Regions from separate parts of the Acidaminococcus sp. AM33-14BH genome, predicted to be linked through region 1. Evidence: a T-box and tRNA genes for the amino acid it is inferred to sense, from the RefSeq annotation. Region 1 holds a T-box; the other holds one or more tRNA genes.
What was found. The T-box of region 1 lies ahead of ileS (isoleucine--tRNA ligase). A T-box ahead of a tRNA ligase gene usually reads a tRNA of that ligase, here a tRNA-Ile.

Region 1 (15,129 bases):
GCTATCTGTGCCTTCATGGATAGCAGCCTGGGAAACAATGAGCAGGGTTGGCAGGTCCTTTTCCAAGGGCTTCAAGAGCTCATAAGCTTCACCCGTGGCATAAAGGTCGACCTTGGCATCAAGGGAGTGGCCGATGGTCTTTTCCCGGCGTGCATTTTCAAGGACCTTCGTGATTTCGCCGCGAATAGCAATGAAGTGTTCCCATTTTTCCATCTTGGCTTTGTCCAGATATTCTTCATGGAGTTTCGGCCATTCCAGCATAAGCACACTTTCCGGAGCGCCTGCCGGTTTTTTCATGAACTGGTACACTTCTTCCATGGTAAAGCTCAGAATCGGAGCGAGCATGACGATGAGGTCGCTGAGAATCTCGTACATGGCCGTCTGTGCACTGCGGCGCTTCTTATCATCCTTCTTGCTGGCATAGAGGCGGTCCTTGATGATATCAAGGTAGAAAGAGCTCATGTCGACAGTGCAGAAATCATGGATAGCATGGTGGACGACATGGAAATCATAATTTTCATAGGCTTTCTCGACGTCTTTTTTGAGTTCCTGGAGACGCATGAGGGCCCACTGGTCAAGTTCTTCCATTTCGGCAAAAGGAACCTTCATGGTTTCAGCGTCGAAATCAGACGTATTGCCCAAGATGTAGCGGATGGTGTTGCGGATCTTGCGGTACACTTCGGAAACGTGTTTGATGATTTCCTTAGAGACGCGGACATCGCCTTTATAGTCCGTGGAAGAAACCCAGAGACGAACGATATCGGCACCATAATCCTTGATGATGTCCTGCGGGGCAACGGTATTTCCGAGAGACTTGCTCATCTTGCGGCCTTCCCCATCAAGGGTATAGCCGTGGGTCAGGACGGCACGGTACGGAGCCTTACCCGTCGTGGCAACGCTTGTCAGAAGGGAAGACTGGAACCAGCCACGATGCTGGTCGCTGCCTTCAAGGTACAGGTCAGCCGGCCAGGTAAGACCGGGGAAATGGTTGAGGACAGCGCGATGGGAAGACCCGGAGTCGAACCAAACATCCATGATGTCCGATTCCTTACGGAAGTGGGTACCGCCGCATTTGGCGCACTTCGTACCTTCCGGCAGCAGTTCTTCTGCCGTATGGGCCCACCAAGCGTCGCTGCCTTCCTTTTCGAAGATGGCAGCCAGATGACTGATTGTATCAGGGGTGATGAGCGGTTCTCCGCAGTCTTCACAGTAGAAGATAGGAATAGGCACGCCCCAGACGCGCTGACGGGAAATACACCAGTCATGACGGTCACGGACCATATTGTGGATACGGGCTTTACCCCAGCTCGGGATCCACTGGACATCATTGTCAATGGCCTTCAATGCATCTTCACGGAACCCATCAACAGAGCAGAACCACTGTTCCGACGCGCGGTAGATGATGGGGTTCTTGCAGCGCCAGCAGTGGGCATATTGGTGATGGATACTTTTCTTGCCCAACAGATGGCCCGTTTCCGCCAGATGCTTGATGACAAGACCATTGCTATCAAAGACAAAATGACCTTTGAAGGCTTCCCCGGCTTCATCGGTATAACAGCCCTTTTCATCAACAGGGCAAAGGATATCAAGGTGATATTTAAGGCCTGTCAGATAGTCAACATCACCATGACCAGGAGCGGTATGGACGCAGCCCGTACCAGTTTCCAGGTCAACATAGTCACCCAGGCAGACGAGGGATTTACGATGGTTATATTCCGGGAAAGGATGTTCACATTCCATGAATTCCATATCCCGGCCCTTCGTTGTTCCAAGGACCTTACCAAAGATGATGCCGCATTCCTCAGCAACTTTCCCGACAAGTTCACTTGCCATGATGAGGACTTCATCCCCGTATTCAACCCAAGCATATTCAAAATCAGGATTGACCGTAACAGCGACATTTGCTGGGATGGTCCACGGTGTCGTCGTCCAAATGACCATGGATGTCTTCTTGCCCTGTGCGCCTTCCGGTGCCTTGTCCTTTGCATCTACAAGAGGAATCTTCACGTAGATGGTCGGAGTCTTTTGGTCTGCATATTCGATTTCAGCTTCCGCCAGGGCTGTTTCGCAGTGCGGACACCAATAAACGGTCTTCTTGCCTTTATAGATATAGCCTTTGTGGGCCATTTCCCCAAAGACGCGGATCTGTTCGGCTTCAAAAGCCGGCTTCATGGTGATGTAAGGATGATCCCAATCGCCTTGGACGCCAAGCCGTTTGAACCCTTCGCGCTGAATATTGATCCATTTCAAGGCATAGTCATGGCACATCCTGCGCAGTTCAAGGGCGCTGAGTTTATGACGGTCAACGCCCACTTCCTTGAGGCAGGCATGCTCAATCGGCATCCCATGCGTATCCCAGCCCGGTGTATAGGGGGTATCAAAACCGCGGGCATATTTATACTTCAGGATGATGTCCTTGAGGATCTTATTGAGGGCATGGCCTAAATGGATCTTGCCATTGGCATAAGGAGGGCCATCGTGAAGAATGAACTTTTTATGTCCTGCGTGGGCCTTCAGTTTCTTTTGATAGATACCCTTCTCCTTCCAGAATGTTAAAAAGTCCGGTTCCCTTTTGGGAAGCCCTGCGCGCATAGGGAAATCTGTGGCAGGAAGGTTCAGCGTGCTTCCATACCCTTCATTTTCTTTTGACACTTGCTCCACCTCCAAAAAATAAGACCCCGTCCCCTAAGGGACGAGGTTTAACCCGTGGTACCACCCTCATGACAGGCTTATCCTGCCACTTTGTATGGGATAACGGCCATAAGACGGGTCATTCTACTGTGATTTCGATGACCAGCTCCGGAGTGATCTTCTTTCTCATTTCCTTCTGTCCAGGCTCACACCCTCCCCGGATCGCTCTGCCAGAAATGGGAAGTACTGTCTCCCTCATTGCATTGTCGATATACGCTGATATTATACACTCACGGTCTGGGTACGTCAATCATTTGGGAAAGGAGAAAATCAGTTCCGTCCCGGATCCTGCTGCACCATGGCTTCATAGAGCAGGATGCCTGCAGCAACGCCGACGTTAAGGCTTTCCGCTTCCCCCAGCATGGGAATCTTGACGCGGGCGGCACTTTTTTCCAAGAGACTGTGAGAAACCCCTTCAGCTTCACTGCCCATGATGAGCAGCGTCTTTTGGGGATATGTGAAATCCCGCAAGTCAGCGGCGCCATCTAGGGCTGTTGCCACCAAGGTCCAACCTGCCTTTTGGGCAAAGGTCATAAGGGCGTCTTCCGTGATTCCCGTAAAGACCGGGATATGGAAGAGGTTTCCCATGGCTGCACGCACTACCTTGGGGTTATAAAGGTCGGCACTGCCAGAAAGCAGGATAACGCCTTGGGCATTCATGGCCCGTGCGGTACGGATCATGGTTCCGACATTTCCAGGATCATGGATTTCGTCAAGAACCAGGATCAGCCCCCTTTCAGGATGGACCGTTTCAAGGCTCCTTTCCTTAAGGCGGACCAAAGCGGCCAACGATTGGGGCTCTTCCGTTGCCGTCAGTTTTTTCATGATGTCCCCAGTCACTTCATAATAGGGAATGTCTGACCCTTGAGCCTCTTTTTGGAAATCCTCAGGAAGATCCGTAAAAAAGTAAGCCGTCACGGTCCACGAAGACGACCGGACTTCCCGTACAGCACGGACCCCTTCGACGAGAAATAGGCCTTCCCTAAGGCGGTACTTTTTTTGCTGCAGGCTGGCGGCCTTCTTCACCGTTTCGTTCTGGAGGGATGTGAGACGTTTGATCATAGTTCCTCCCTCAGCTTTTCAATATCTTTCTGGGTGCCGATGAGCACCAAGATGTCTCTCGCAATAAGCGGTTTTTGCGGATCCATGCTGATTTCCGTCTTTTTATCAGGGTGCTTGACGGCTACGACATTGACGCCAAAACGACGTCTTACATCAAGGTCGACCAAGCTCTTGCCGACAGCCCCAACAGGAGCATCCAGTTCAACAAGGCAAATGTTGTCGGACAGTTCCACAAAGTCGAGGATGTTGGTAAAGCCCAAACTGTGACCAACCCGCCGCCCCATGTCCCGTTCCGGGAAGATGACGGACGTGGCGCCGATTTTTTTGAGCATCTTTCCGTGGATTTCGGAGGAAGCCTTGGCAAGAATGGTCGCCATACCGGCTTCCTTAAGGATCATGCAGCACAGAAGGCTTGGTTCCAGGTCCCCGATGGCAATGATGGCTGCGTCAAAGTTCCGCAGGCCCAGACTCTTGACCACCGTTTCATCAATGGCCTCACTGACAACAACATGGGTCAGCTTATCGGCCATTTCTTGGACTACTTCTTCGTCATGATCAATGCCCAGGACCTCATGGCCCATTCCGACCAGGGTTTCCGCAACGGACGCGCCAAAACGCCCCAGGCCCCAGACAACAAACTGTTTCTTTTTGTTCATAGTTATGCTCCTAGCCAATGATGATCTTTTCTTCAGGATACCGGATCAAGGCTTCCCTGCGGCGAGCCGTAAGGGCCATGACAAACGTCATGATGCCTACACGTCCGGCATACATGGAAAGGATCATGATGATCTTCCCGCCTGCCGTAAGATGCTGGCTAAGTCCGCTGGAAAGTCCCACCGTCGCATAGGCTGAAACCACTTCAAATAGGGCCTCCACAAGGCTTGTCTCCTCTAGATACGTAATGCCAATGATGGCAAGAAAGATCCAGATGATGGACAGCGTGGTAATGGCAAAGGCCCGATGGATAGTCTCCTGGTCAATGCGCCGCCCAAAAATGACACACTCCGGCTTCTGAAAAAGCACTTGATGCGCGGAAAGGATCAGCAAGGCAGCCGTTGTCGTCTTGATGCCGCCGCCCGTTGATGCCGGGGAAGCTCCAATGACCATGAGGAGCACCATAACAAGGATCGTTGAAGTGCGCATCTGCATCAGGTCAAAGGTATTGAAGCCTGCCGTACGGGCAGAAACGGACTGGAAGAAACTGGCCATCCATTGGTCACCGACCGATAGGGTTCCAAGGGTCCTTCCATTGTCAAATTCCATGACCTGGATGAGGAGCGTCCCAAGAGCGATCAGGGCCACTGTCGAAACAAGGACGAGCTTTGTATGGAGCCGGTAGTTCCGAAAGTGCCGGGTATGGACCACGTCACTCATGACGGCAAAGCCTATGCCGCCCAAAATGATGAGCAGGGCAATGAGGCCGTTGACCACCGGATCATGGACATAGCCCACAAGGCTCTGATAATTGCCAAAAAGGTCGAAGCCAGCATTGCAGAAGGCGGAAATGGCATGCCAATACCCATAATAGATGCCCTTGAGGCCAAACTGCTGATAAAAACGCAGGGCCAGGGCCGTTCCAAGGACCCCTTCCACAACAGCCGTATATTTGGCCACGCGCAGGCTCATGCGGACCACGCCGCTCATATCATTCTGGTTGAGTGAGGCCTGGATCAGCATGCGGTCCTGAAGATTGATGCGCCGCCCCAGGGCAACGGAAAAAAGCGTGGCAAAAAGCATCAGGCCCAGTCCGCCCAATTGAATGAGACCAATGATGACCAACTGACCAAAAAGAGAAAAAACCTTTCCTGTATCACAGACAACAAGACCTGTGACACAGGAAGCAGAAGTCGCAGTAAATAAGGCATCAAGAAAAGGCATCCACATCCCATCCCTATGGGAAATGGGCAGCATCAAAAGGAAAGCGCCTGCAAGGATCAGCCCCAAAAACGTCAGGGCAACCACTTGATTAGGAGAAAAATGTTTTCCTTTCAGCAAAGAAGGTTACCTCCGAATCATCTCGCCCGTAATTTCACGGAGCGTAGCTGCCCCGCACATTTCCATCGTATCCTTGAGTTCAGCCCCCAATTTATCAACAAGGCAGCGTACGCCTTCCTTGCCACCGCCATAAACAGCATTGACAAAAGGTCTGGCAATAAGGACGGCATCGGCGCCCAGGGCAAGAGCCTTGAAAACATCAACGCCGGTACGGATCCCGCCGTCAACAAAGATTTTGACCTTGCCGCCCACAGCAGCCGCGATTTCCGGCAGGACTTCGGCCGTAGCAGGGCTCTGGTCCAGGACGCGTCCCCCGTGGTTGGAAACGACGATAGCCGCAGCGCCCGCTTGGGCGGCCTTGACGGCTCCTTTGACGCTCATGATGCCCTTGACGATGAAAGGCACGTCCGTGAGGGCAATGATTTCTTTCATTTCTTCCACCGATTTGCTGCCAGCAGGCGGCACAAATTTTTTAAGGAAGGGAAGGCCAGCTGCATCTACGTCCATAGCAACCGCAAGGGCTCCCGAAGCCTTGACAAGGTCCATTTTTTCCCTGATCATCTGCATGTTCCAAGGTTTCACCGTCGGAATGCCCACACCTTGGCAGTCCTTGATGGCGTCCGTGGCCCCGCGCATGACTTCCGCGTCCATGCCGTCGCCCGTAAAAGCAAGGATACCTGACTCAGCACAGCCCGGGACGAGCTGGGCGTTATAGGTCACATCATTATATTTATCACTGTAGTGCATGGCAACCGCACCAACAGGACCGGCAAAAAAAGGATAGGCAAAAGAATGTCCAAACAGGGACAGACGGGTATCCGTTTCCCTTTTTTCGCACAGCGTATCCATGACGACGCGGACTGTCTGCCAAGCCTGATAATTGCGGATGGCTGTGTCCCCTACCCCCTTCGCGCCAGGTCCAGGGATGGTATTGCGGCAGGCAACGCCATTGCAGATTGGGCAGCCATGGCATTTGCCAAGGCATTTCCGTGCATTTTCAACAAGTTCTTTATAATCCATGAAAATAACCCCCATACAGTAAAGTATACTGTTATCATTATACCACAAGGAACACTTTTCGCTTCAAAAACGCCGGTGTCCGGCTCCTCTATTTTTGCGTCCTCAAATAGGCGATGTATTCATTTCCCCAGGTCTCGATACTGCTAAGCACGGGGCCAAAACGGCGGCCCATATCCGTGAGAGTGTACTCCACTCGGGGCGGGACCTCGGCATAGACATGACGCGTAATAAGACCGTCCTTTTCCAGGGCCTTTAACTGAGAAGCAAGGGTTGCGTGGGTAATGCCCGTTGCTCGTTCCAGCTCGCCAAAGCGTTTTGTTCCATCATAGAGCTGATGGAGCAGGATAATGGCCCATTTGCCCTGCAGGAGCCGCTGGGCAGTCACAAAGGGACAGACCCCAAAATCATCGTGTTCCATGGCATTTCCTCCCAAAGGTCAAGCAATTCATACTAAGTCAGTCAAGAAACCGTTCTTGTTTTCATTATAGAGCGGGATTATAATCAGAGCAAGTTCAAAAAATAGCGTTTTATCGAAATGATAAAGGAGGTCTCCCCTATGAAAAGAATGCCTGCATTATTTATTGGCCACGGCAGTCCCATGTTGGCTTTGGATCATAATGAAATGACAAAAACCTTGACTGAACTAGGCAAAAGGATCATCACGGACTATGGCCGGCCCAAAGCGATTGCCGTCGTTTCCGCCCATTGGTACAGCCGAGGCAGCTACGTCAACGCCGCGCAAAAACCGGAACAGATCTACGATATGTACGGGTTCCCCCAAGCCCTTTATGAAGTCAGCTATCCAGCTTTGGGCGACCCGCAGACAGCCCGCCGCATCCATGATCTTACAGGGGCCGTCATGACGGAAGACTGGGGCATCGACCACGGGGTATGGACGCTTTTCGTCCATATGTTCCCTGATGCATCACTTCCGGTTGTTCCCCTCAGTGTCGATGGGACCCTTTCCCCTCATGATCAGTACGCCTTTGGAGAAAAACTGGCCGCCCTGCGGGAGGAAGGCATTGTCGTCGCAGGAAGCGGAAACATCGTCCATAACCTGATGCAGACGGACTGGAATAACCCCCACGGTTCCAAAGAGGCGGACGAATTCGACGCCTTTATTACGGAAAAGGTCCAGGAACGCGATGATGAAGCAGTTCTCACCTATCGGGACCACCCCCTTGCTTCCTACGCGGCACCCACGCCGGACCATTTTTTGCCCCTTCTGTATCTTTTAGGGGCATCCAAAGGGGAAACACCGGAAGTCTTTAACCACATCCGCAACCTGGGCAGCATCTCCATGACAAGCTATCTTTTCCCCTAAGCGCAGAAAAGACCGTGAAAAGAAGCGACTTTTCGCTTTTTTCACGGTCTTTTTTTATTTCATTTGATCATATCCAGGGACCAAATAATCGGTCAGGTACCCCACCTTGAATTTTCGGGGGTCGTCTTCCCGCAGCAGTTCATTCTGGGTGAGGACGATATCCAGCGCCTGCGGAGTGAAACGGGCTGTACCGCTCATGTGCATGATGATGATGGAACCCTTGCGGACCCTTTGCCGAGGCGTATAGATTCCTGCCTTGATGGCCCCCACCAATTGGGAAAGGCTGTGGGCGGCATAATCCTCGGTACTTTCATAGCCAGAGACCAAATAGGTATAGCCTGTGTTGAAAAGCGCCTTGGCTCCGTTCTCGCTTATGGCAAGGGTGGGCGGACGAAAAAGACGGGAAAGGCTATAGCGGCCGCCGACCTTGACATCTCCTACGGTTTCTGCCAATTTTCGATAGGCCTCAGCCACATTTTCCGCATAGGCTTCTGGATTTTGGGATTCTACGATTTTTCCCTTTTTATCCCGAAAGGCCATGGCGGCATGAAGGTCCGTATGGCTTCCAATGGTATGCCCTTCCTCTGCAATGGCCCGTAATAGATTCGGATTGCTCGGCATGTAGCGCGTAATGATGAAAAAGGTGGCCGGCACCTTATGTTTGCGAAGGACATAAAGCAGCTGATTGATGGTATTGTCCGTCCCCCAATCATCAAAGGTCAGGAAAATGGTCCTTTCAGGAGCCGTCTTGATGACGCCGCTTTTATCGGCTTTGCGGATCACATCCTGATCGAGGCCGTACATCCGGTCCTTATCGTCAACTTGCGGCGCGCCGATATAGTGGGACAAAAAGACCTTGGAAAAATTATGCTGGTCCACAGGGTAAGCAATGGTTCCCGGCTGGAGGGCCTCGGGAATCCGCTCCTTAGGAACGGGATAGGTCCAGCGCTTTGCCGTATCGCGGAGAACATCGCTGACGGAAAGGACTTCGTAGGACGAATCGTTCCGGGGATTTGCTTCCGGTTGGTCCTGGAAGGTTCGGTATGTATTGACGTCGACCTTTTCCTTATGGATCCTTGTCATGACTTTGCCGATAAGGGTGGGATCCGAAAGAAAATCCAGACGGAAATAGAGAATCTGTCCCCGTCCCAAGGAAAAGTCCCATTTTTTGAAGACAGCGTTCATGATTTCATCCGTTGACATGGCGTCTTTGAGCCGGGTCAGGACCACATTGCGTGTCTGTCCCACCAAGGTGAGGTTCATTTCACGAGCGACGTCCTCAACAATGGTTGAGGAAGGGCCATACATTTGCCGCACCACGGTCGGTGTCACGCCATATTCTTTTTGAAGACGCGTCCTTATGCGCTCCAGCTGCCCTTTGACCGCGTCCCGTGTAGGAGCGTCCCCAGGGCGCAGACCTATGCCAATTTCCTGGCCATGGTTCTTGATGAGGCGAATGGTTCCTTGATTTTCCCGCAGTTCACGCTCCGTCACAAAGAAGGTGCCCCGCAGCTTTTCTTCATCCATTCGCTGGAGTACATCGGCTACGGTTTGGGCGTTTTGCAGACCGCCAAAGGTAAAGATGACGGCCTGTTTGGTTGTTGGAATGATGGTTAGTGCCTTTCCGGCTTCGCTTAGGGAAGAAAAGCCAACGCACAGACAGAAAAGGTACAGCAAGATGAGTTTCTTCACGGTTTACTCCTTCCCTCCTTCCCCTGTACGGGAAGCAAGCTGTGAAAGATTGCCGCTGCCCCCGAGGGACCAGAGGAACACGTGGGGATAGCCAGCTTCCAGGGCCGCTTGGCTCCAGGCTTCAAGGGTCGTAACGTCAGCATACCAAACAGTCATGGTGTGTCCATCGGCTTCATAGGAAAAATGGAGGGCCGCGCTGGCTTCATCCCGCTGGGGAACCTTTCCATATTGTTCAGCAAGGGCCGCTGCCGCCTGTTCAGAAAGGAAACGGCCTTCTTTTCCGTCCTTCCAGATTGCGCCACCCATCGAAAAGGCAAGGGCGGCCTCCCCCCTGAGGGCATCCATCTTCTTCATCGTTCTGCGAATAAAGGCCAGATCGGCCTTGGGGCCGGGGCCATTATGGGGACCATGGAGGTTATAGGCCATGACGACATATTCAATGTTCTTCGGGAAAGGGGCACCAAATGGCGCCGACGGTTCCAGGATGACGCGGACCTTGAGATGGCGCCGTGCAGCCTGCGTTTCCAGTTCAGAAAGAAAACGCAGGAAGTGTTCCTGAAGACGGGTATCGCCCTTTTTCCAAAGGGTTTCATAGTCGATTTCGACGCCTGAAAAGCCGTGCTTTTCCGCAAGATCAAGAATGGATACAGCATGCTTTTTGCGGCTCTTTCCGGTTGCAAGAAGGCTGGCTAATTGTTCCGTATCCTTTAAGCGGCTCGTTCCATCTGGGAAAACCACATCATTGACAATGGTAAGATAGGCCCCGTCTGCAGAAATCGCTGGTTTTTGGAACCTTTCAGGGAAAACCAATTCCTTTCGGTCATTAAAATACGCGGCAAAATATGAAATGTCCTGGAGGCGGTCCTGAAGGACCTGGGCTTCTTTTTCCCCTTCTGCCCGGTTCCAATAGGGAATCCATGCCGAAAGGGACAAGTGAGCACTCATGCCTTCCCGGGTGGGACCTACTAGACTCAAAAAGACCATGAAGACCAGAAAGAAAGCCCAGCGGTGTCGATGAAAAGTGATCATAGGGCAGCAAATTCCCCTTTCTTTTAGATATAACGAAGGAACCAATTCAAGATGTCTTCCCAGTATTGCCCGGCTTCATACCGGAACCGGTCAAGGCCAGACAGCTTAAGAGAATAAAGGACCTGCTCCTTTTCGGGATCAAGGCCCGTTTGGGAATGGATAACAAGGTCTTCAAAAGTCGCGTCATACACACTTTCAGCCTGGTTCTTTTGGCTCCAGCTTTCATTTTTCCCCATGTCCGCCCCCAAAAATAGACAACCCGGATCAAGGATCAGGACGGATAGCGGATCAAGGGCTTTCCCATCGAGGGTGATGAGCAGCTGATCATCCTGAAGGGAAAGGGTGAGGCTGTGGCTTTCCCGGGCATTTCGTTCCAGCTTCGGTTCATAGGGAGCAGCCCCCTCCTTGACAGAACGGGCTGGTTTCGCCTTTCGTGCCGCTGCTTTTTGGGCATACCGCTCAGCAGCCTGTCTAGTCGGGGCATAACGGGCAAGTGTCTCATAGTCCTTGACTTCCGCTTCCTTCTGAGCTTCTTCAACAGAAAGACGGGGCCTATCAAGGAGCACATCCACATTTTCCTGCAGGAGCGGTGTATCTTTCCCATGGCGCCGTTCCGTGACGATGAGCCTGCCGCCGCTTAGTTCCACGATAAGGCATCGTGAAAGGTCTTCACTTGCCCGCAGGAACAGCTGCTGACGGCCAAAGGTGTTGCCCGTAAGACGAACGGATAAGCTGAAATTTTGATACGCTTTGCTGCCCAATAGTTCGGTCAGCCCAATGCCATAGGGAGCCGTCGTAAGGATAAGGGAATTGCCCGTGATTTCCGAGGCGCCAGAATAGTGTTTCCACGCTTTTTGGCGCTTTTCGTCACCTTCTTCAAAGGGAATCTTCCCCATGCTTTTCGTATCGGCGGCAACGCGCATCAAAAGGTGATTGACAGGCCATTTTGTACCCGGTTCCAGGCGGGTCAGGTCGTAAGGGCTGCTGTTATGGGCATTGAATGAACTGCCTTCCCGATTGAAATTGATGGTAAAGAGCCGGCGGATCCACTTTTCATTGACCGCGCTCACATCGTCCTGGTTGCCAAATTGGGTGGTGTTGGCATGCATGAGGGCGTAGGCTTCCGGGACAAATCCTAATTCTCGCTGGTACGTATCGCGAAGGTTCATATAATCAAAATCGATCCGCCGCACCATATGCTGGTAGCTTTCCCTTGCATAGCCATCCTTATCGCGGAGATAATCCATGAGGTAATGATTGTAATTGCGTCCCAGGCTGGAACGCAGCATGGAAAACTGCAGCGGCGTCAGCTCGCCCAGATAATTGTGGTAGCGGTCAAAGACGTTGATGAAGTGCAGCCGGTACCCATCACTTCCCATATCCCAGAAGGACGAATCCATGAGGGACTGCATGTCCCGCTTGCTAAGGAACTTGGGATCCTTGGATTCCAGTTTTTCCGCATAGGAAAACATGGTGGCATGGAAATTATATTTTTCCAAGCTCTTTTGGGCAAAAATAGCCGTATCCCGGCGCCCATCCTCAAACATCAAATACAAAGCCCGCGGCGGAAGGCGTTTTCCTTCATGATAATAGGCGGCCACGTCTTTACTGGTGACTGTGACATAGCCGGCTTTCCGAAGGGCCGCCAAATGGTCATTTAAAAGAGGTTCCCCAATAAGGTCCGAGGTTCGCCCCGTCCGGTCAACGCCGCCATAGGAAAGGGCAATGAATCCCGTATTGAGAGTGGAACTTTCCTCATCCTCAGCATAGGGCGTATAGGATTTAAGGAAAAAGAAGGCATAAAAGATCCCCAATAAGACCAAAAGGAGGATAATAAACTGGATCAGGACACGCCGTTTCTTGCGGCGGTCCTTGAGCACCGTATAGGCATGATCTCCAAGGCTCATGGCTTCATCTTCCCTCCTTTTTGGGGTCCTACGTCAGCAGGTGTGGGACGGGTCCCCCAATTGGATTTCCAGAAGGTGAACCAAGCCACGGGCATCTGCCAGAGCAGGACCAGCTCGTAATAGATACAGAACCACAGACCATAAATCCAGGTTGTACTCCGCCGCAAAAAAAGCTGGGCAAGACTCATCAGGGCCGCCATCAGGAACATCCCGACAAAAAAGCCCAAGGGGACAATTCGGTACATGATGGGGACATAGAAGACATTATAGAGCACAATGATGGGAGCAATAATGGGAACCAAAAATCCCATATAGAAGAAAATGGCGGCAAACGGTTCCTTTTTCCACATATAACGAGCCGCAATCAGGGATTCCCGCAGCCAGGACCGTTTCCAGCGCATCTGCTGCCGGAGGAACATGCGGTGGGTATTGGGGACAATGGTGGAACAGATAGCCGTATCCTGATAAGTTGTGCGATGTCCGCGGAGAATAAAGTTCGTCATGCTCCGGTCGTCCCCAAAGGTCGCTTTCTGTCCCAGGAACGTCTGGTGCAGCCACGCCTCCTTATGGGCAAGGACAAGATCCTTGCGATAGCACGAAAGCGGTCCCGACAGGCAGGTCACGGCATCAAAGTAGCCTTCCGCCGCTTTCATGATGCGAAAGGCAATATAATAGCGGACAGACTGCATCTTGGTCAGGGAATTGGTATAGGTATTGGCCACGTCAGTCCTGCCCGAAACGCCGCCCATCTTTTCGTCCTTGAAGGGTTGGACAAGATTCCTGACGGCATAAGGGTCAAGAAAGGAGTCTGAATCCACAAAGACGAGGAGGGGCTTTGTGGAAAGCTCAGCTCCGCGGGCCATGGCTTCCCTCTTGCCCATATTCTGAGGCTGACGGATCCAGCGGATCCGCTGGTCCGTGTGGAAAAGCTGATCCGATGCGGTCAGGGAATCAATGGTCTTTTGGATCACTTCACAGGAATGGTCCGTGGAATGATCATCGACAACGATGACTTCCAGCTGCTCAGGAGGATAATCTTGGTTGATGGCGCAAAGGATGGTCCGATCGATCCACGTCTCTTCGTTAAAACAAGGAATGATGATGGTGACCCCCGGCGTAAAATCGGGATCCACCTTCATAGGCCGGTAGAGCGCGCCAAAAAGGTAGCGTGATAACAGCAGGGTAGCGGCAATGATGCTATATAAATAAAGAGTCTTGTTGAACCGGAAATAAAGGACCGATTCAGCCCGCATCATGATGATGACAAAGACAACCACAAAAAGGAAAAACGAAGCAAGCCCCAGCATATAGCGGCCGCGTTTTTTATTGGCAAACTCGGCAAGCGTGTCCGCAAACTGCACGCCAATAAAAAGGCCCTCCGCATTCTCTTTATGGAACGATCTAACAACCGTGGCCCCTAGGTCCTTGATTTTCATTTCGTATCCTTCAGGCAGGGTTCCCGGGGTTATTTCAAAAGAAAGGGAAAGCGTTGTTCCTTCAGTCAGCAAGGATTCGTCACAGCCTAGCTCGGCATGAAGAAGCATGCCCGTTGTTGAGATGTCAAGGGCCCGTGCCTTGATACGGTCCTTTTCTACACGGACGGTAACTTCATAATCCACGAGATAGCGCCGTCCCGCAGCATCTTCCCTGATATAGGCACCAAAATCCTCAGGGCCCCGTCCGCCGCCGTTTCCTCTGCGGCGGTCCCGATGGCTGCGCACGCCCGATGCATCCGGCACATGGGATAACAATCGACGGTCTTTTTTCTCCCTCGTGAGGACATCACAATGTTCTTTCACAATCCTTCTCCTACAATCCAACAATCTTAAGGCCCCGCTGTTGAAGGGACTCAATCAAGACCTCTACTTTTTCCGCTAAACTGGCCCCGTCCGAAGCCGCTTTTTCGGGACGGTCCTTGACTGTGGGCGGGTGCTCGATGGGCCCATTTTTCCCGGTTTGGACCTTGGGCTTTTTAGGTCCGCCCACGACGGGAACGCCGCTTTCCACGGCAAGGATGCTCCCCCCACCCACGCCAAGGGCAAATGTTTTGACGTTGTCTTTGGTTGCCATCTGACTGGGGTAAAACAGGAGGGGTGTATCTACATATACGGGAAGACCAGCCGCGGCTGTCCTTACCAGAAGGTCGGCCGTAACCTTCGTTCTTGGGGCCCGCATATATTGCGGAGCTGACCCGGTAAGATCCGTTAGGGCCGTCTGGGCAGCCACAGCTTCCGCCATAAACTTAGCAATCGGCAGGGTCTCTGCCTGGGCCTGTCCATGGAAGGTAAAGTTTCCCAGCAAATGACCTTCTCCTTTGATCTTGCGCACAAGCTCCTTGTCCATGGCCGCATTTTCCCCTTCTACAAAGAACAAGGCCTTCACCTGATGGCTGCGAAGAACCGCAAGAAG
Region 2 (15,129 bases), on a different contig from region 1:
ATGGTTATTTAAATGGTCAGCTTACGGACATGATGGGGCAGCTGACCAGCGCCATTGGGGCTGTAGATCCTACTATCCATCAAAAACCTTATCTTTATTTCATCAATAATGATAAATCTTTCAATGCGTTCTGCAGTATGGGCCATGTCATGAGCGTCAATACAGGGCTTTATTCCATGACGAGCAATCCTGATGAAATTGCCGTTGTCCTGCTTCATGAAATGGGGCATGGACAGAAGAACCATGTGGTCTCAAGTACGCGCAAAAAGATGCAGGTGGCCGTGGCAGCCGGCGTCGTAAGCGGCGCTGCGGGAAGCGGAATGGCGGATCTGGCCCTTAATATCCTTGTGAACCAGATTGATAATGTTCAGATTGGCAAAAGTGATGAATGGGAAGCTGATAACCTGGCATTGACCTATTTGCTTAACTCCAATTATAACCCGGGTGCGTCAGCCGCCATGTGGCAGCGAGTTATGGACCGGTCAAAGACGTATAAATCCAGTTTTGTTGGTGAAATCTTCTCGCCATCTGATCATCCGACCCATGAGCAGCGCCGCGATAATTATGCCAAGCGCCTGACTGATCTGTCCGGCGGCAACGTGACCATCGATGCGGATAAGGGCATGGTCAAAGTAGGGGGAAAGGATTTTGTCGCGCCTCATGCCTATGGCGATATGTCCGCAAAGGAACGCTCCTATTTTGTCATGGGCAACCTCGCCGCTGCTTTTCTGCATAAACAAAACCTTAAGGACGCTTCTTCTCAAGGCAGTACCGTATATTTGGGCAATCAGCCCATCATGGTCTCCGTAAATGGCGATCCAAGCGCGGCTGAACTTGCTCAGAAACTCAATGCAATCAAGAGCAGCAAGGAGAGCAAAGTCGCGTCTCGGGAACTTAAGCTGCAGAAAAAAGCAGCCCCTAAAAAATAAAAGACGGTGAAAGGCCCTGTGCTTACGCACAGGGCCTTTTTAGATGGCAGAATTGACGGAAGGGGAAGTTTATGATAATATAAATGCGTGCACTTGCAAATAAATACAGTGCTTCAAGAAACAGTCATCCAACAAGGAGGAATATGAATGAGAAAAGAATTTGCTGTTAAACCCATTGCGCTTCCCCAGCCCGTCTTTATCATCGGAACCTATGACAAGGACGGGACGCCCAATGCGATGAACGCAGCCTGGGGCTGCCATAACGGAATGGACCAAATGATGTTTGCCCTCGCAAAAGGGCATAAGACGGTTAAGAATCTTTTGGAGACGAAAGCCTTTACTGTCAGCATGGGAACAGTGGAGCAGCTTGCTGCCTGTGACTATGTGGGTCTTGTAAGCGGCAGCAAGGAACCGCGGAAAGTGGAAAAGGCCGGCTTTCACGCGAAAAAAGCCCTTCACGTCAACGCCCCGTACTTTGAGGAACTGCCCATGACGCTTGAGTGCGAAGTCCTTTCCTATAACGAAGAAACGGAAATCCTTACAGGGCGGATTGTTGGCATTAGTGCTGATGAAAGCATCCTGACCGGGGGAAACATCGATCCAAAGAAACTGCGTCCTCTTGTCTTTGATATGGCCAACATGAAGTACCTTGTCGCCGAAGAGACGGTGGGAAATGCGTTTAGTGAGGGGAAGAAGTTATTTTAGTCAGCGCACAAATCGCGCTGATTTGATGGAGTTACGTGCTCCCATTGCCTTATAAAAATCTATGGTAACAATGGGACCATGACCTATCGTACGATGGATCGTCTCACGTTTGGGGATCGCTTACGCCTGGGCGCTTCCTTTCCTAACTATGTGTCGTCACCTCCCGCGCCCAGCTTATGAAAGCGGAAGCTTTTTGCAATCTTCGGCCCATATGGGCCCATCTACTTTGCCGCCCGCGCCCCAACCTCCTCAACGTACCGGCCTCTGGCCGCAAGGAAACTCACGCGTCGCCGATTTGTTTTTGGCGGCGCCGCTTCGGAGAATCTTTGCGCAACAGCCCCCGCGTCGCTGCGCTAGCAGATTGCTGGCGTCTCAGGTTTGCCGTCGCCGGTGGAATCGGAGGCTCCTTGCAATCGGACCCATCTGAACTGAATTCGCAAAAAGCAATTGGAAGAAAAGAACGAAAGGGGACATTCGTTGTACGACGTCGTTAGCTTGTAGCTTTTTTCCTAGCATTTGAACCAATCTGAGCCCCATTCGAATCATGTAAATAGAAGAAAGACCAGAACGTCGACATCAAACTGCCCCTTTTCATCCACCCCCACCAAGCCTGCTTGGTGGATACTCCTGCCTTGGTAAGGCGGAACGGCATTCGCCGTCTCTAAGGCAAAAGATCAAACCAGTTAGTGCTGATAAGAAGAAAATACTTTTTGATTCCATGTTGCGAAAAATTTTAAGACCAAATAAGAAAGAAAATTTTGTTGGACTAGCGAAAAAGCCTCAACCCGAAAACGTGCTTTGATTCGGTTTGAGGCTCTCTTTATATTCTTTTTCTTTAGGTACAATGCTGGATACATCGTACCGTCCCTCATGCGGTCTTTTGCCTTAGAACTCGGCTCGAAGAGTCGATCCGCCCCGCCAGGGCGGGGGACTGAAAATCGCATATTGCCTCATTATAATGAGGCAGGCGTGCCCTTTCGGTGGTGGATGAAGAGCGCAGCGACGTTTCTTTATGAGCGCTAGCGAGGAACATCACATGATGGTCCAAAACCGCTGTAGATGGAGCAAATTTGCTCCATTGTCGGTTGCGGGACCGTGTTATCGTGTGATTTAATCCGTGCCCAGTCCCGCAGGGACACGGTTTTGGGTCGGCCTTGAATTGCCATGGAACGCCTGAAAGACTTTCTCCTTGATGGGGGAGACGAGAGGAACGATATATTGTTGGAGCGATTTTTGCTCCGAGTAAAAATAAGAATATAATCCCTCTTCTGCACCAATTTTTACACCTTTTCCTCTTCATGACGCCCTTTCTTCCTTTCATTTCCCTTTCCATCCTCTTGGTACTATACTGAATGTGTACCAACTTTACTACGGTACCAATCTATATTCGGAAAGCGGGTGTCTTTCATGACTGGTCAAGCGGCAGATGGGCGCAAGGCCGCGCTCACAAAGTTCATCGTATTCAGTCTATTTGGCGTTTTTATGTTCTTCTTCGATCTCCAGTGGATCAGTCCAGCAATGAAAAGTGTGCCTGTAGACTTCATCGTCATAAGTCTCCAGAAATACGCCATGCCCCTCGTACGCATCTTCATCCTGGGCGTCATGTATGTCGGGGCTATTCGGCCTTTTCTCACAAAGACCTGGAACAAGTCCTTTATGGACGTCTTTATGTCCATCGCAAAGATCTGCGGCGCCATCATCGGGACTATCCTTTACTTTGGCCTCATAAAGGACAACACCTGGCTGTGGCGCGGCGATATCGGCCCTTTCCTTTTCAATAAGCTTGCCATTCCTGTCGGCCTCGTCATCCCCATCGGGTCCTTCTTCCTTGCGTTTCTCGCAAGCTTTGGCCTCATGGAATTCATCGGTGTCCTCGTCGATGCCTTCATGCGCCCTGTCTTCCGGACGCCGGGCCGCTCCGCCATTGACGCCGTGGCCTCCTTTGTCGGGAGCTATTCCATCGCCCTTATCATCACAAACGGTGTCTACCGTTCAGGCCGCTATACGGCCCGCGAAGCTGCCATCATTGCAACGGGTTTTTCGACCGTGTCCGTGACCTTCCTCCTCGTTGTGGCCCGCACCTTGGGGCTCATGGACCTGTGGACGACCTATTTCTTCGTCTCCATGCTCGTCACTTTCATCGTAACGGCCCTTACGGCCCGCATCTGGCCCCTTTCGGCCATTCCTGACACGTACTTTACGGGCGAAAAGGCCACTGTTCCTAAAGAAGAGGGAAGCCGCCTCGAGCGGGCTTGGAAGCTCGGCCTTGAAACGGCTGCGGCCCAGCCCCCTGTTTTGAAGCTCTGCACGGATAACCTCATGAGCGGTCTCAAGATGGCCTTTGGCGTCATTCCTTCCATTACGTCCATTGGGCTCTTGGGCCTCTTCCTTGCGGAATTTACACCCATCTTTGATTATTTCGGCTATCTCTTCGTTCCCTTCTTCAAACTCTTCGGTGTGTCCCAAGCGGTCCTTGCCGGTAAGGCAGCGGCCTTGAGCCTTCCGGAAATGTTCCTGCCGGCCATTCTCATCAAGGGGTCGGGGACCATGCTTTTGAAGTTCGTCATCGCTGTGGTCAGCATTTCCGAAATCCTTTTCTTCTCGGCCAGCATCCCCTGCATCATGGGGACGGATATTCCGCTCAAGATGCGGGACATTGTCATCATCTGGTTCGAACGGGTGGTCTTTTCCATCATCATCACGATCTCCATTGCCATGTTCTTGGGGCTGCCTGATTAATAGTGTACACTAATTAAAAGTCCTATCCTTTTCTGCTATCGGGAGGGGTGGGACTTCTTTTTGAGTAAAAACAAGGCTGTATGCGCCTTGCCGCCTCTTTTCTGGATTTCTGAAAAAGAGGGTTGAATATGCGTCATAATGGTGATATAGTGTATACTAAATTGAGACGATGTTTTCAAGTTTTGCTGAAAAGGAGCCCAACATGGATAAATCAAATGCTTATTTGCTGTGGTTTGAACAACTGGAAAGAAAAGACGTCGACATTGTCGGCGGCAAATCCTCTTCTCTTGGGGAAATGACGTCCAAGACCGATGTTCCTGTGCCGTATGGCTTTGCTACGACGGCCCATGCTTATCGGTATTTCATTGACCAGACGGGCCTGCGCGAAAAGATGCGCAGCATCCTTGCGGAACTGACGGATGTGGAAAATAGTGAACTTCTCTCCTCGGTCTGCGTGCGCCTGCGCGGAGCCATCATGGAACAGGAAATGCCCCAGGATCTTCAGGATGCCATCCGCAGAGCCTATGAAGAGCTGGCTCACAAGATGAATGAAGATGAACCCTATGTAGCCGTTCGTTCCAGTGCCACGGCTGAAGACCTGCCTGACGCCAGCTTTGCCGGCCAGCAGGATACGTATCTTAATGTCCATGGTGCCGATCAGGTCATCCGCAAGGTCAAGGAATGTTACGCTTCCTGCTTTACGGACCGCGCTGTCTACTATCGGGAAAAACAGGGTTATGACCATCTGTCCCTTGCTCTTTCTGCAGTTGTCCAGATGATGGTCTTTTCCAAAGCCGCCGGCGTTATGTTCACGGTAAATGTGGCTAACGGTGATGACAAGAACATCATGATCGAAGGGGCCTACGGCCTTGGTGAATATGTGGTTGGCGGCATTGTAACGCCGGACAGCTACGTCGTTTCCAAAGACGAAATGAAGCTCATTTCAGTATCGGTCAATGAACAGGATAAGATGCTCATCCGCAAGCCCGGCGGCGATACCATGGAAGTGCCTGTTCCTGAAGCAGACCGCAGGAAACAGACCCTGACAAACGCACAGATCCTGGAACTTGCAGGATACGCAAAAAAGATTGAAGCCCATTATGGCTGTTATATGGATATGGAATGGGGCATTGATGAAAGGGATGGAAAGATCTGGATTCTTCAGGCTCGTCCGGAAACTGTTTGGTCCCGTCGCAACAAGGAAAAGAAGACCGAAGAAGAACAGACGGCCGGATCCATGGAAGGGGCCAAGGTTCTTTTGAAGGGCCTTCCCGCAAGCCCGGGTCAGGGCTATGGCAAAGCCCATGTCATCCGCGACCCGAAGGATATTGACGAATTCAAGGATGGAGAAATCCTCGTTACGGAAATGACGGCTCCGGACTGGGTGCCTGCCATGAAAAAGGCACAGGCCATTGTCACGGACAGTGGCGGCATGACCTGCCATGCTTCCATTGTCAGCCGCGAACTGGGTATCCCCTGCATCGTTGGCACCAAATCCCGCGGTGAAGCGGCTACGGAAGTCCTCAAAGGCGGCGAAGAAATCACGGTCGATGCGTCAAACGGCGTTGTTTTTGCAGGCAACCTTCAGGTAAAGAAGGCGGAAGCTGCCGCCGCGCCGGCGCAAGCTGCTGCTGTTGCGGAAACCTTCCCTGTAACGGGAACCAAGATCTACATGAATTTGGGTGATCCGTCCCTTGCCGATAAATACGCCAGCCTGCCCTGCGACGGCATTGGCCTCATGCGTGAGGAATTCATCTGGACGACCTATATCCATGAACATCCGCTTTATCTTCTGAAGACGGGTCATCCGGAAAAGGTTGTCGAAGCCCTTGCCGAAGGGTTCCGCAAGGTGGCTCAGGCCATGGCTCCGCGCCCTGTTACCCTGCGCTTCAGCGATTTCAAGTCCAGCGAATACCGCGACCTTAAGGGTGGGGAAGAATTTGAACCCCATGAACCGAGTGCCCTCCTTGGCTGGAGAGGGGCTTCCCGTTACTACGATCCGAAATACACGGCTGCTTTTCGTCTGGAAGTCCAGGCGGTCCGCAAGGTTCGTGAAGAATACGGCCTCAAGAACCTCAACGTCATGATTCCTTTCTGCCGCACCGTGGACGAATGTGCCAAGGTCGTATCCATCATGGAAGAAGAAGGACTCCATCGCGGACCGGACTTCAAGGTCTGGCTCATGGCGGAAATCCCGGCAAATATCATCCTTGCCGACAAATTTAATCAATATGTCGACGGCTATTCCATCGGTTCCAACGACCTTACGATGCTGACGTTGGGCTGTGACCGTGACAACGATGTCATTTCCCACCTTTTTGATGAACGCAATCTGGCTGTACGCCGCGCGGTACGCCACCTTATCGAAGTGGCCCACCGGGATGGCAAGACGGTCTCCCTCTGTGGGCAGGCTGCCAGCGTCTATCCGGAATTTGCCGAATTCCTTGTGGAAAGCGGCATTGATAGTATGTCTGTCAACCCTGACGCTGTGAAATTCACGAAAAAGATGGTGGCCCAGGTCGAGCAGCGGATCATCCTTGATAAACTGACGGGCCGCGGTCGCAATAAGAACGACGAAGAACTGGCTTGGTAATAGTCCCCTGCAGGAAAGGCTGCTGCCGTGCGGCAGCAGCCTTTTCCTGCAAGAGGGAAGAATGCAGGGAAATGTTCTTGACGGATGCACGAAAATTAGGTACGCTTTTTTCGTAATGTGGAAGAAAGGGGGTGAATCCCATTCCACTAAGTGATAGACAGAAAAAAATTGCCGAGATTGTTCGCCGGAGCGGCCCCATTACGGGAACGGAAATTGCCGGAGAACTAGGTCTTACGCGGGCCGCCCTGCGCAGTGACCTTGCCATCCTCACCATGGGCGGGATTCTTGATGCCCGGCCTCGCGTTGGTTATTTCTACACGGGGAAAAGCACCTTGGGTATGCTGGTGGAGGAATTGTCTTCCATTACAATTGAGGATATCATGAGTGTCCCCATTGTCGTCAGTGCCAGCAAAAGTGCCTATGATGCTGTCGTCACCATGTTTTTGGAAGATGTAGGAACCCTCTTTGTTGTGGATGGAAAGGGATGCCTTTTTGGGGTCATTTCCCGTAAGGATCTTCTTAAGGCGTCGCTCAGCCAAGGCGCGGACCTACATAATCTGCCCCTTGCAATGGTCATGACAGGACTATCCAAGATTGTCCTTTCTAAGCCCCATGAACCAGCTGCTGCGGCGGCTAGACGTCTTATCGAAAGGGAAGTGGACTGCTTGCCCGTAGTTCTTCCTTTTGACGAAAAAAAGGGCAAATGGAAACTCGTCGGACGCGTCTCCAAGACCAATATGACGAGACTTCTGGCAGAACTTGCCGAAGGAAAGGGAGGGACCTATCATAGCTAATCAACCCATCATCTATGCCATTTCCGACTCCATTGGGGAGACCAGTGAATCGGTTGTCCGTGCTACAACGAGCCAGTTTGTGCAGGAAAAGTTTGATATCATCCGTGTGCCCTATGTCAACAGCATTGAACAGATTGATAAGATTGTCCAAGAAGCAAAGGAATCCAATGCGGTTATCTGCTATACCATCGTATCTCCGGAAATCAGGGCCGAAGTCGCCCGCAAGACCCAGGAACTGAATGTGACTGCCGTTGATATCTTGGGGCCGGTCCTGACGGCCATTGAAAAGACCAGCGGGCTTACACCAAAAAATCAGCCTGGCCTCATCCATGCCTTGGATCATGAATATTTCAAACGCGTTGCCGCCGTGGAATTTGCCATCAAGTATGATGACGGGAAAAATCCTTGGGGCCTTACGAAAGCGGACCTTGTCATCATTGGGGTATCCCGTACTTCGAAGACGCCCCTTTCCATGTATCTTGCCAATAAGCAGCTCAAAGTGGCCAACGTTCCCCTTGTGCCGGAGATTCCGCCGCCTGAGGAACTTTTCAAGGTCCCGAATAACCGCATCATTGGTCTTCTCATCGATCCACACAAGCTCAATGAGATCCGTATTGCCCGTCTTAAGGCGATGGGGCTTGGGGATACAGCAAACTATGCGGACCTGCGTCGTATTGAAGAGGAACTCGATTATGCGCGAGCCATTATGCAGCGGCTCCACTGTATGATCATCAATGTTTCGAATCGGGCCATTGAAGAAACGGCAAGTCTCATTTTGGAGTATCTGCGCAAAAACTTTGATTTTGAATATTAAAAAACTGGGGAAAAGCGTTCAGGCTTTTCCCCGGTTTTTCGATTTACTGCACGATTTTCTTCGTCTTCACATTATAGGTAAGCGTGTCCTTTTCAACGCGATCCCCGGTCTTATGATTTACGTAGACCGCATCTCCCGTAAAGGTGGCAAGTTTCGTCTCCCAGTCAAAACGCCCCTGCTGGGCCCGGATGTCCGCATCTCCCTCTTCAAAGATGACGGGGCCTTCTACCTCGGCCGAATGATCACTATGCCGGACGATGGTGGATGTTCCCCGAAAGGTAATGTCTCCATCGACGAGGCTGATGTTTCCCCAAGCCCGTACTTCGTTGGTAAGAAGCGAAACTTCAGCTCGGTCAGCCGTAATGGTGCGGTTCCCTGTTTTTACGGCGACATGGCCGGAAAGACGGTAAGTCAGCGTATCAGGATCAAATTCCTGATGATCATACGTAATTTCTGGTGCTGCTGACGCCAAAGGAGCAGAAAGAAAAGTCATAAGAAGACAACAGCATAAGAAAATTTTTTTCAGCATCGGCGACGCCTCCTCAAGAAAAAGTCCAGCAGAAAAATGGCTTTTCCACGATTCTTCCATAAAAAATAACACTTAATTATACGCTATCTTGAAGAAAATTTCATTATAAAAAAGGAAATTCGTCACTTGTGTAGAATAAGATAAATAGCGAAGGAAAATTGAGGGAAGGCGTCTGCGGAGGTTTTCCCTTATTTTTATGATAGACAAGGGACTTTTTTAGGAAAGGCGGTGACGGTATGGGAGATCTCAAGGAAAAATATGAGAGCTTCAAGGAACAGGTCCGTCAGGCCGCTGATATTGTGAGCGTTGTTTCCGAAACGGTGGACCTCAAGAAAAAAGGCCGCCGTTTCTGGGGATGCTGCCCTTTCCACTCGGAAAAAACGCCTTCTTTTACCGTGAATCCAGAAAAGGGCTTTTTTCACTGCTTTGGCTGCGGCGCCGGCGGTGATGTCTTCACCTTCGTCATGAAGCGGGACCACGTTTCCTTTGTTGAGGCGGAACGGATCCTAGCCAATAAGTACGGAATTCCCATTCCGGAACCTGAAAAGACGGCTGAGGAAATCCGTCGGGAGCAGGAGGAAAAAGAAATCGTCGGGACCAATGAGCTGGCAGCCCGGTTCTTCCATGCGTGCCTGACAAAGACTCAATACGGAAAGGAAGGATTGACATATCTTGCCAGCCGCGGCATTGGTATGGATATTGTCGAGTCCTTTGAGTTGGGGCTTGCTCCACCGGATGCCCAGACCTTTCATAAGGCCCTTGAAAAGAGAGGAATCCCTGAAAAGACGCTCCTTAAGGCCGGGCTTATAGGCCAGTCCGATTCCGGTCGGATCTATGACAAATTCCGTGAGCGGATCATGATCCCCATCAAGAACCCTCGGGGGAAAGTCGTTGGCTTTACGGGCCGCATCCTGCGCAAGGAGGCTTCGCCGGCCAAATACATGAATACACCGGAGACAAGCTGGTTCCATAAAGGACGCCTGCTCTTTGGGATGGACCGGGCGCTTCCAAGCATCAGGAAGCGGCGCCAGGCACTCATTGTCGAAGGCCATATGGATGCCATCAGTCTCCATGCGGCAGGTATCACTTGGGCTGTGGCGTCCATGGGAACGGCCTTTACGGAATATCAGGCGAAGCTTCTAAAGCGCGTCACACCGGAAGTCATCTTCTGCTTTGACAGCGATAACGCCGGACGCAATGCAGCCATGCGGTCCATTCCCATTGCCCTTGCCGTGGGCCTTGAATGCCGCGTCATGCACGTTACAGACGGCAAGGACCCCGATGAATTCATCCGCAAGGACGGGCAGGAAGCCTTCCTTTCCCTCTTGGACCAGGCCAAGGGCGGCATTGATTACGAAGTCGACACGGTGCTCTCCCGAAGCGATGTAACGACTCTTTCAGGAAAGGTGGGGGCCGTTTCGGAAATCCTGCCCTTTTTCAAGGACTGCCGCTCTGATGTGGAAGTGGGTGAACGTATCCGCGATCTTTCAAGGCGCCTTGTCCTTGATGAGGGTGAAATCCGGAGTGAGTACCAAAAGCTTGTCCGCCCCAATGGGAGCGGACGCCCCTTCAATCCCGAATGGCTGCTGCAAAAGAAGGTTGCAATCAAAAGCCCGACCCAACAGGCTGAGCGGGGCGTGCTCTATGCACTTCTCATGGGCTTGGAAATCGATCCTGATCAGGCAGGTTTTGCTCATACGGATGCGTTTTCAACCGCTGCAAGACGGGCCATCTTTACCTCTTATTGTGCTCGCAAGGGAGCCGGCACTTTTCATGATGGACGGGACCTTTTTGAGGATGTAAATGAAGAAGGAGCCGCGGAACTATCGACCATCCTTGCTTCGTCAATCCCTCAAGAAACGCTCCCAGAAGTGCTCCGGGACTGTCTTTTCCGGCTGCAGACAGCAACGCTTGAAAAAGAATATGAACGGCACAGTGAACTGGCCCAGCGCTATGAAAAAGAAGGTAATGAAAAATTTTTAGAGGAATTACAGGAATGCCGACGAATAAGAATGGAGATACGAAATTTAAGAAGTGCGGTACCCACCCGGTGACCGCAGTACTTTTGATGATGAGGGGAAGGAGGGAACGCTCAAATGACTGATCAAAAAATAAAGGAGCTGGAAACTAAAAAGGTGAAGGAAACCAAAGAAACCGAAAAGAAACCGGCTGCAAAGAAGAAGACGGCGGCTAAATCGTCCGCTAAATCAGCCACGGCTAAAACAAAGACCAGTGGTAAGAAAGCTGCTCCCAAGAAAGATGCAGCACCGCAAAAGACCACCGCTGAGTGGATTACTGAATTCGAAGCCTTGGCAAAAAAGAATTCAGGCGTTCTCACTTATAAGGAAATCCAGGATCGCATGCAGAATACAGATTCCATTTCCGTTGATGAAATGGATGAAATTTATTCAAAACTGGCAGAAAAGAATATCGAAGTTGTTGATGACCATGCCGAAGAGGAAGAACCGGAAAACATGGACGATGAGGAACTGACCATTGAAGAGTCGGAACTGTCCAACCTGTCTGTCCCAGAAGGGGTCATCGTCGATGATCCTGTCCGTATGTATCTTAAGGAAATCGGCCGCGTGCCCCTGCTTTCAGGAAATGATGAAATCAAGCTGGCTAAACGGACCGATAAAGGCAATCAGGCCGCCGTCATTTTGGACGGTCAGTCCCCGGAAGTTGAACGGGAACCTGTCAATAAGCGCCTGAGCGCGGCAAAGCTCCTCGATACGATCGAGCAATACCTCAAGGAAGAGGAAATTTGGTGTGACAGCAGGACTGTATCCATCGTTTATCGCTTTATCCTAGCGGAAACGCAGGATAATCCAAGCCTTGATGAAGCGGCTATTGAAGCCTACAGCCCGGCCTTTACCGTAGATGAACGCAAGCGCCTGCAGCGGTTGCTTCTTGAAAAAGGGTATCATCTGACCCGTTCGCCCAAGACTGGCAGCGGAGATGAGGAAGTTGACGACAAGTCCTATCTGCCTGAGCTCTATGATCTGTTTGCCGCTGTTTCTGAAAAAGTTGAAACAAAACCGGACGAATCACTGAGCATCCGTCTTGAAGAGGACCGTAAGCGTTTTAACCGTGTCCTGCATCGGGCCGCTATGTGCGGTGAAAAAGCGAAGAAGGCTCTTTCGGAAGCCAACCTGCGGCTTGTTGTCTCCATTGCCAAACGGTATGTAGGCCGTGGCATGCTTTTCCTTGATTTGATCCAAGAGGGCAACCTGGGCCTCATTAAGGCTGTTGAAAAATTTGACTATAATAAGGGATTCAAGTTCAGTACCTATGCTACTTGGTGGATCCGTCAGGCCATTACCCGTGCCATCGCTGACCAGGCCCGTACAATTCGTATTCCTGTACATATGGTTGAAACCATCAATAAACTGGTTCGCGTTTCCCGCCAGCTCCTGCAGGAACTGGGCCGTGAACCGACTCCGGAAGAAATCGCCCAGGAAATGGATGTGCCTGTTGAACGGGTCCGGGAAATCCAGAAGATCGCCCAGGAACCGGTTTCCCTTGAAACGCCGATTGGCGAAGAAGAAGATTCCCATCTGGGAGACTTCATTGAGGATCAAGAAGCTCCCTCACCAGCAGAAGCCGCTTCCTATACATTGCTTCAGGAACAGCTGGGAAAAGTCCTTCAGGAGCATTTGAGCCCCCGCGAACGGCGTGTCCTCGAATTGCGCTTTGGTCTTCTCGATGGACGTACGCGTACCCTCGAAGAAGTCGGTCAGTACTTTGGTGTGACCCGTGAACGGATTCGTCAGATCGAAGCCAAGGCCCTGCGCAAGCTGAGAAGTCCGAAACGGAGCAAACCCCTCAAGGAATTCCTCGAGTAAGAAACGTTGACAGCGCATCTTTTTCTGGGGTATAATTCCTACATTGGGCCTATAGCTCAGCGGTAGAGCCCCCGGCTCATAACCGGTTGGTCCTAGGTTCGAATCCTAGTGGGCCCACCAACTTCACTCTATGCGAACCCTCTGTCTTTGGACAGGGGGTTTGTTTTATACATAATTATTTATCCAAACACCTTCCCTCGGGAGGGTGTTTTTGCATGCAATGAAATCAGCATTCGTGATGAATTTTTACATGAATTTACTAAACAAAATCAATAAAAGTTTTTCAATTATTACAGTTTGCATCCAAATTAGCAGTTAGATGGTGAATGAATTTACAAGCCATGACGAATGTGGTAAAACTAAAACAATAAAGGCGAATAAAAGGAGTAATATTCGAGTTGTCTCGAATATTAAAAAACTTAACGTTAATTACATGCGGGAAATAAAGGGATACCCGATTTTTACCGAATCTGGATCCGTATGCTTACCAGTTCCCGATGCTTCAACATAAAGAAAGGGGGAGTATTTTTTAGTCGCCTGTATTTAATCCACATAAAGAAAGGAAGAATGACTATGGAAACAAAGAAAAAGACATTTATGGATCGGTTTCTTAACTTTGTAGAAACTGTTGGAAATGCCCTTCCCGATCCAGCCTCTCTTTTTATTATCCTCGCACTTATTACCTTGGTCCTATCGGCCATCTTTGGAAGTATGGGAGCTTCTGCCGTTCACCCTGGTACGGGAAAAACCATCAAGGTCCTCAATCTTATGACTCTTGATGGCTTCCGGATGATTTGGAGCCAAGCTGTCAATAACTTTGCAAGTTTTGCACCCTTGGCCATGGTTCTTGTCTGTGTCATCGGCGCAGGCCTTGCTGAACGAAGTGGCTTTTTGGCCACCTTTATGCAGGTAGCCCTTGGCAAAGCCGCTCCGGCTGTTGTTACCTTTGCCATTATTTTTATTGGAATTAATGGCAATGTGGCCGGCGACTCTGCTTTTGTTGTCCTGCCGCCTGTAGCGGGTGTTGTGTTCCTTAGTTTGGGAAGGAATCCCTTGGTTGGTGTATTCTGCGCTTTTGCTAGTGTTGCTGCTGGCTTTTGTGCTAACATGATGCTCGGTATGTCTGATTCCTTGGCGTATGGCTTTACGGAAGCGGCCGCTCGTCTCATCGATCCAAATTATCAAGCTTCTCCTGCCATCAACTATTATTTCATGGTTGCATCCTGTATTGTTCTTAGTCTAGTTGGAACTTTTGTAACGGAGCGTTTCATGATTCCCCGCTTTGCTGGGGAAGATCTGAGTCAGTACGAACTTGATAAGGATCTGACAAACATCACGCCGGGAAAGGTGTCAGCTGTCAAAAAAGCCTGTATTGGTGCGCTCCTTACGATTATCGTCATTGGCCTCATGTGCGTCGGTGAGGATCCGATTTTAGGAAACCCAAAGACTCATTCCGTCCTTGACCCTAAATCGCCTTTCATGACGGGCATCATCCTCATGGTTACGTTGGTTCTTTTCGTTCCTGGTGCTGTCTTTGGCTTTGCCAGCGGGAAATACAAGAATGATAAGGATATGTTCGCCGATATCTCCATGGGCTTCAAAGATGTATCATCTTACATTTTACTTTGCTTCTTCTGTGCACAGTTTACGAAGTTCTTTGCTTGGTCGAATCTTGGCGTAGTCCTTGCTATCAATGGGGCAAATCTTTTGAAGACTTGGAACTTTACGGGTGTTCCGCTTATCATCGGTCTTATTATTGTGTCCTGTATTGTCAACATTTTCATTGGTTCTGCTTCAGCAAAATGGGCAATCTTGGCCCCAGTCATGGTGCCCATGATGATGCTCTTAGGCTACGATCCTGCTCTAACCCAGGCGGCCTATCGTATTGGGGATTCCATTACGAACCCCCTTTCTCCGCTCTTTTACTACTTCCCTTTAATCCTTGGCTTTGTCCGGAAGTATCAAAAGGATGCAGGCATGGGAACCATCATCGCCAATATGATCCCTTATTCCCTGTTCTTTGCTATTAGCTGGATTGTCCTCATCGCCATTTGGGTCATCTTCAATATTCCTCTTGGCCCTGGCGGTCCTATTCTCCTTTCTCATTGAGTTGAAGCAATGGTCCTGCCGATTTTGGCAGGACCCTCTTTGGCTGTTTATAAACGTTAAGAAAAAGGTGAT

Region 2: it encodes a tRNA-Ile, which carries the amino acid that the T-box ahead of ileS (isoleucine--tRNA ligase) is inferred to sense. The anticodon was not compared.

What each region holds. Positions count from the first base shown of each region.
Region 1 is NZ_QTNG01000004.1:200,243-215,371, reverse strand. Features, by position in the region: gene ileS (isoleucine--tRNA ligase) at 1-2,592, opposite strand, end outside; T-box leader at 2,686-2,899, opposite strand; gene DW817_RS04795 (RNA methyltransferase) at 2,962-3,753, opposite strand; gene DW817_RS04790 (TrkA family potassium uptake protein) at 3,750-4,409, opposite strand; gene DW817_RS04785 (TrkH family potassium uptake protein) at 4,420-5,748, opposite strand; gene DW817_RS04780 (alpha-hydroxy-acid oxidizing protein) at 5,755-6,768, opposite strand; gene DW817_RS04775 (helix-turn-helix domain-containing protein) at 6,857-7,186, opposite strand; gene ygiD (4,5-DOPA dioxygenase extradiol) at 7,325-8,092, shown strand; gene DW817_RS04765 (polysaccharide deacetylase family protein) at 8,147-9,784, opposite strand; gene DW817_RS04760 (glycosyl hydrolase family 18 protein) at 9,788-10,813, opposite strand; gene DW817_RS04755 (hypothetical protein) at 10,837-12,720, opposite strand; gene DW817_RS04750 (glycosyltransferase) at 12,717-14,519, opposite strand; gene DW817_RS04745 (polysaccharide deacetylase family protein) at 14,530-15,129, opposite strand, start outside.
Region 2 is NZ_QTNG01000008.1:72,822-87,950, reverse strand. Features, by position in the region: gene DW817_RS07110 (M48 family metallopeptidase) at 1-929, shown strand, start outside; gene DW817_RS07105 (flavin reductase family protein) at 1,077-1,634, shown strand; gene DW817_RS10875 (YjiH family protein) at 3,042-4,373, shown strand; gene ppsA (phosphoenolpyruvate synthase) at 4,576-6,966, shown strand; gene DW817_RS07085 (helix-turn-helix transcriptional regulator) at 7,098-7,760, shown strand; gene DW817_RS07080 (pyruvate, water dikinase regulatory protein) at 7,726-8,574, shown strand; gene DW817_RS07075 (LptA/OstA family protein) at 8,618-9,103, opposite strand; gene dnaG (DNA primase) at 9,340-11,157, shown strand; partial or broken gene DW817_RS11080 (RNA polymerase sigma factor region1.1 domain-containing protein) at 11,200-11,706, shown strand; gene rpoD (RNA polymerase sigma factor RpoD) at 11,761-12,948, shown strand; tRNA gene DW817_RS07060 (tRNA-Ile) at 12,994-13,068, shown strand; gene DW817_RS07055 (AbgT family transporter) at 13,522-15,057, shown strand.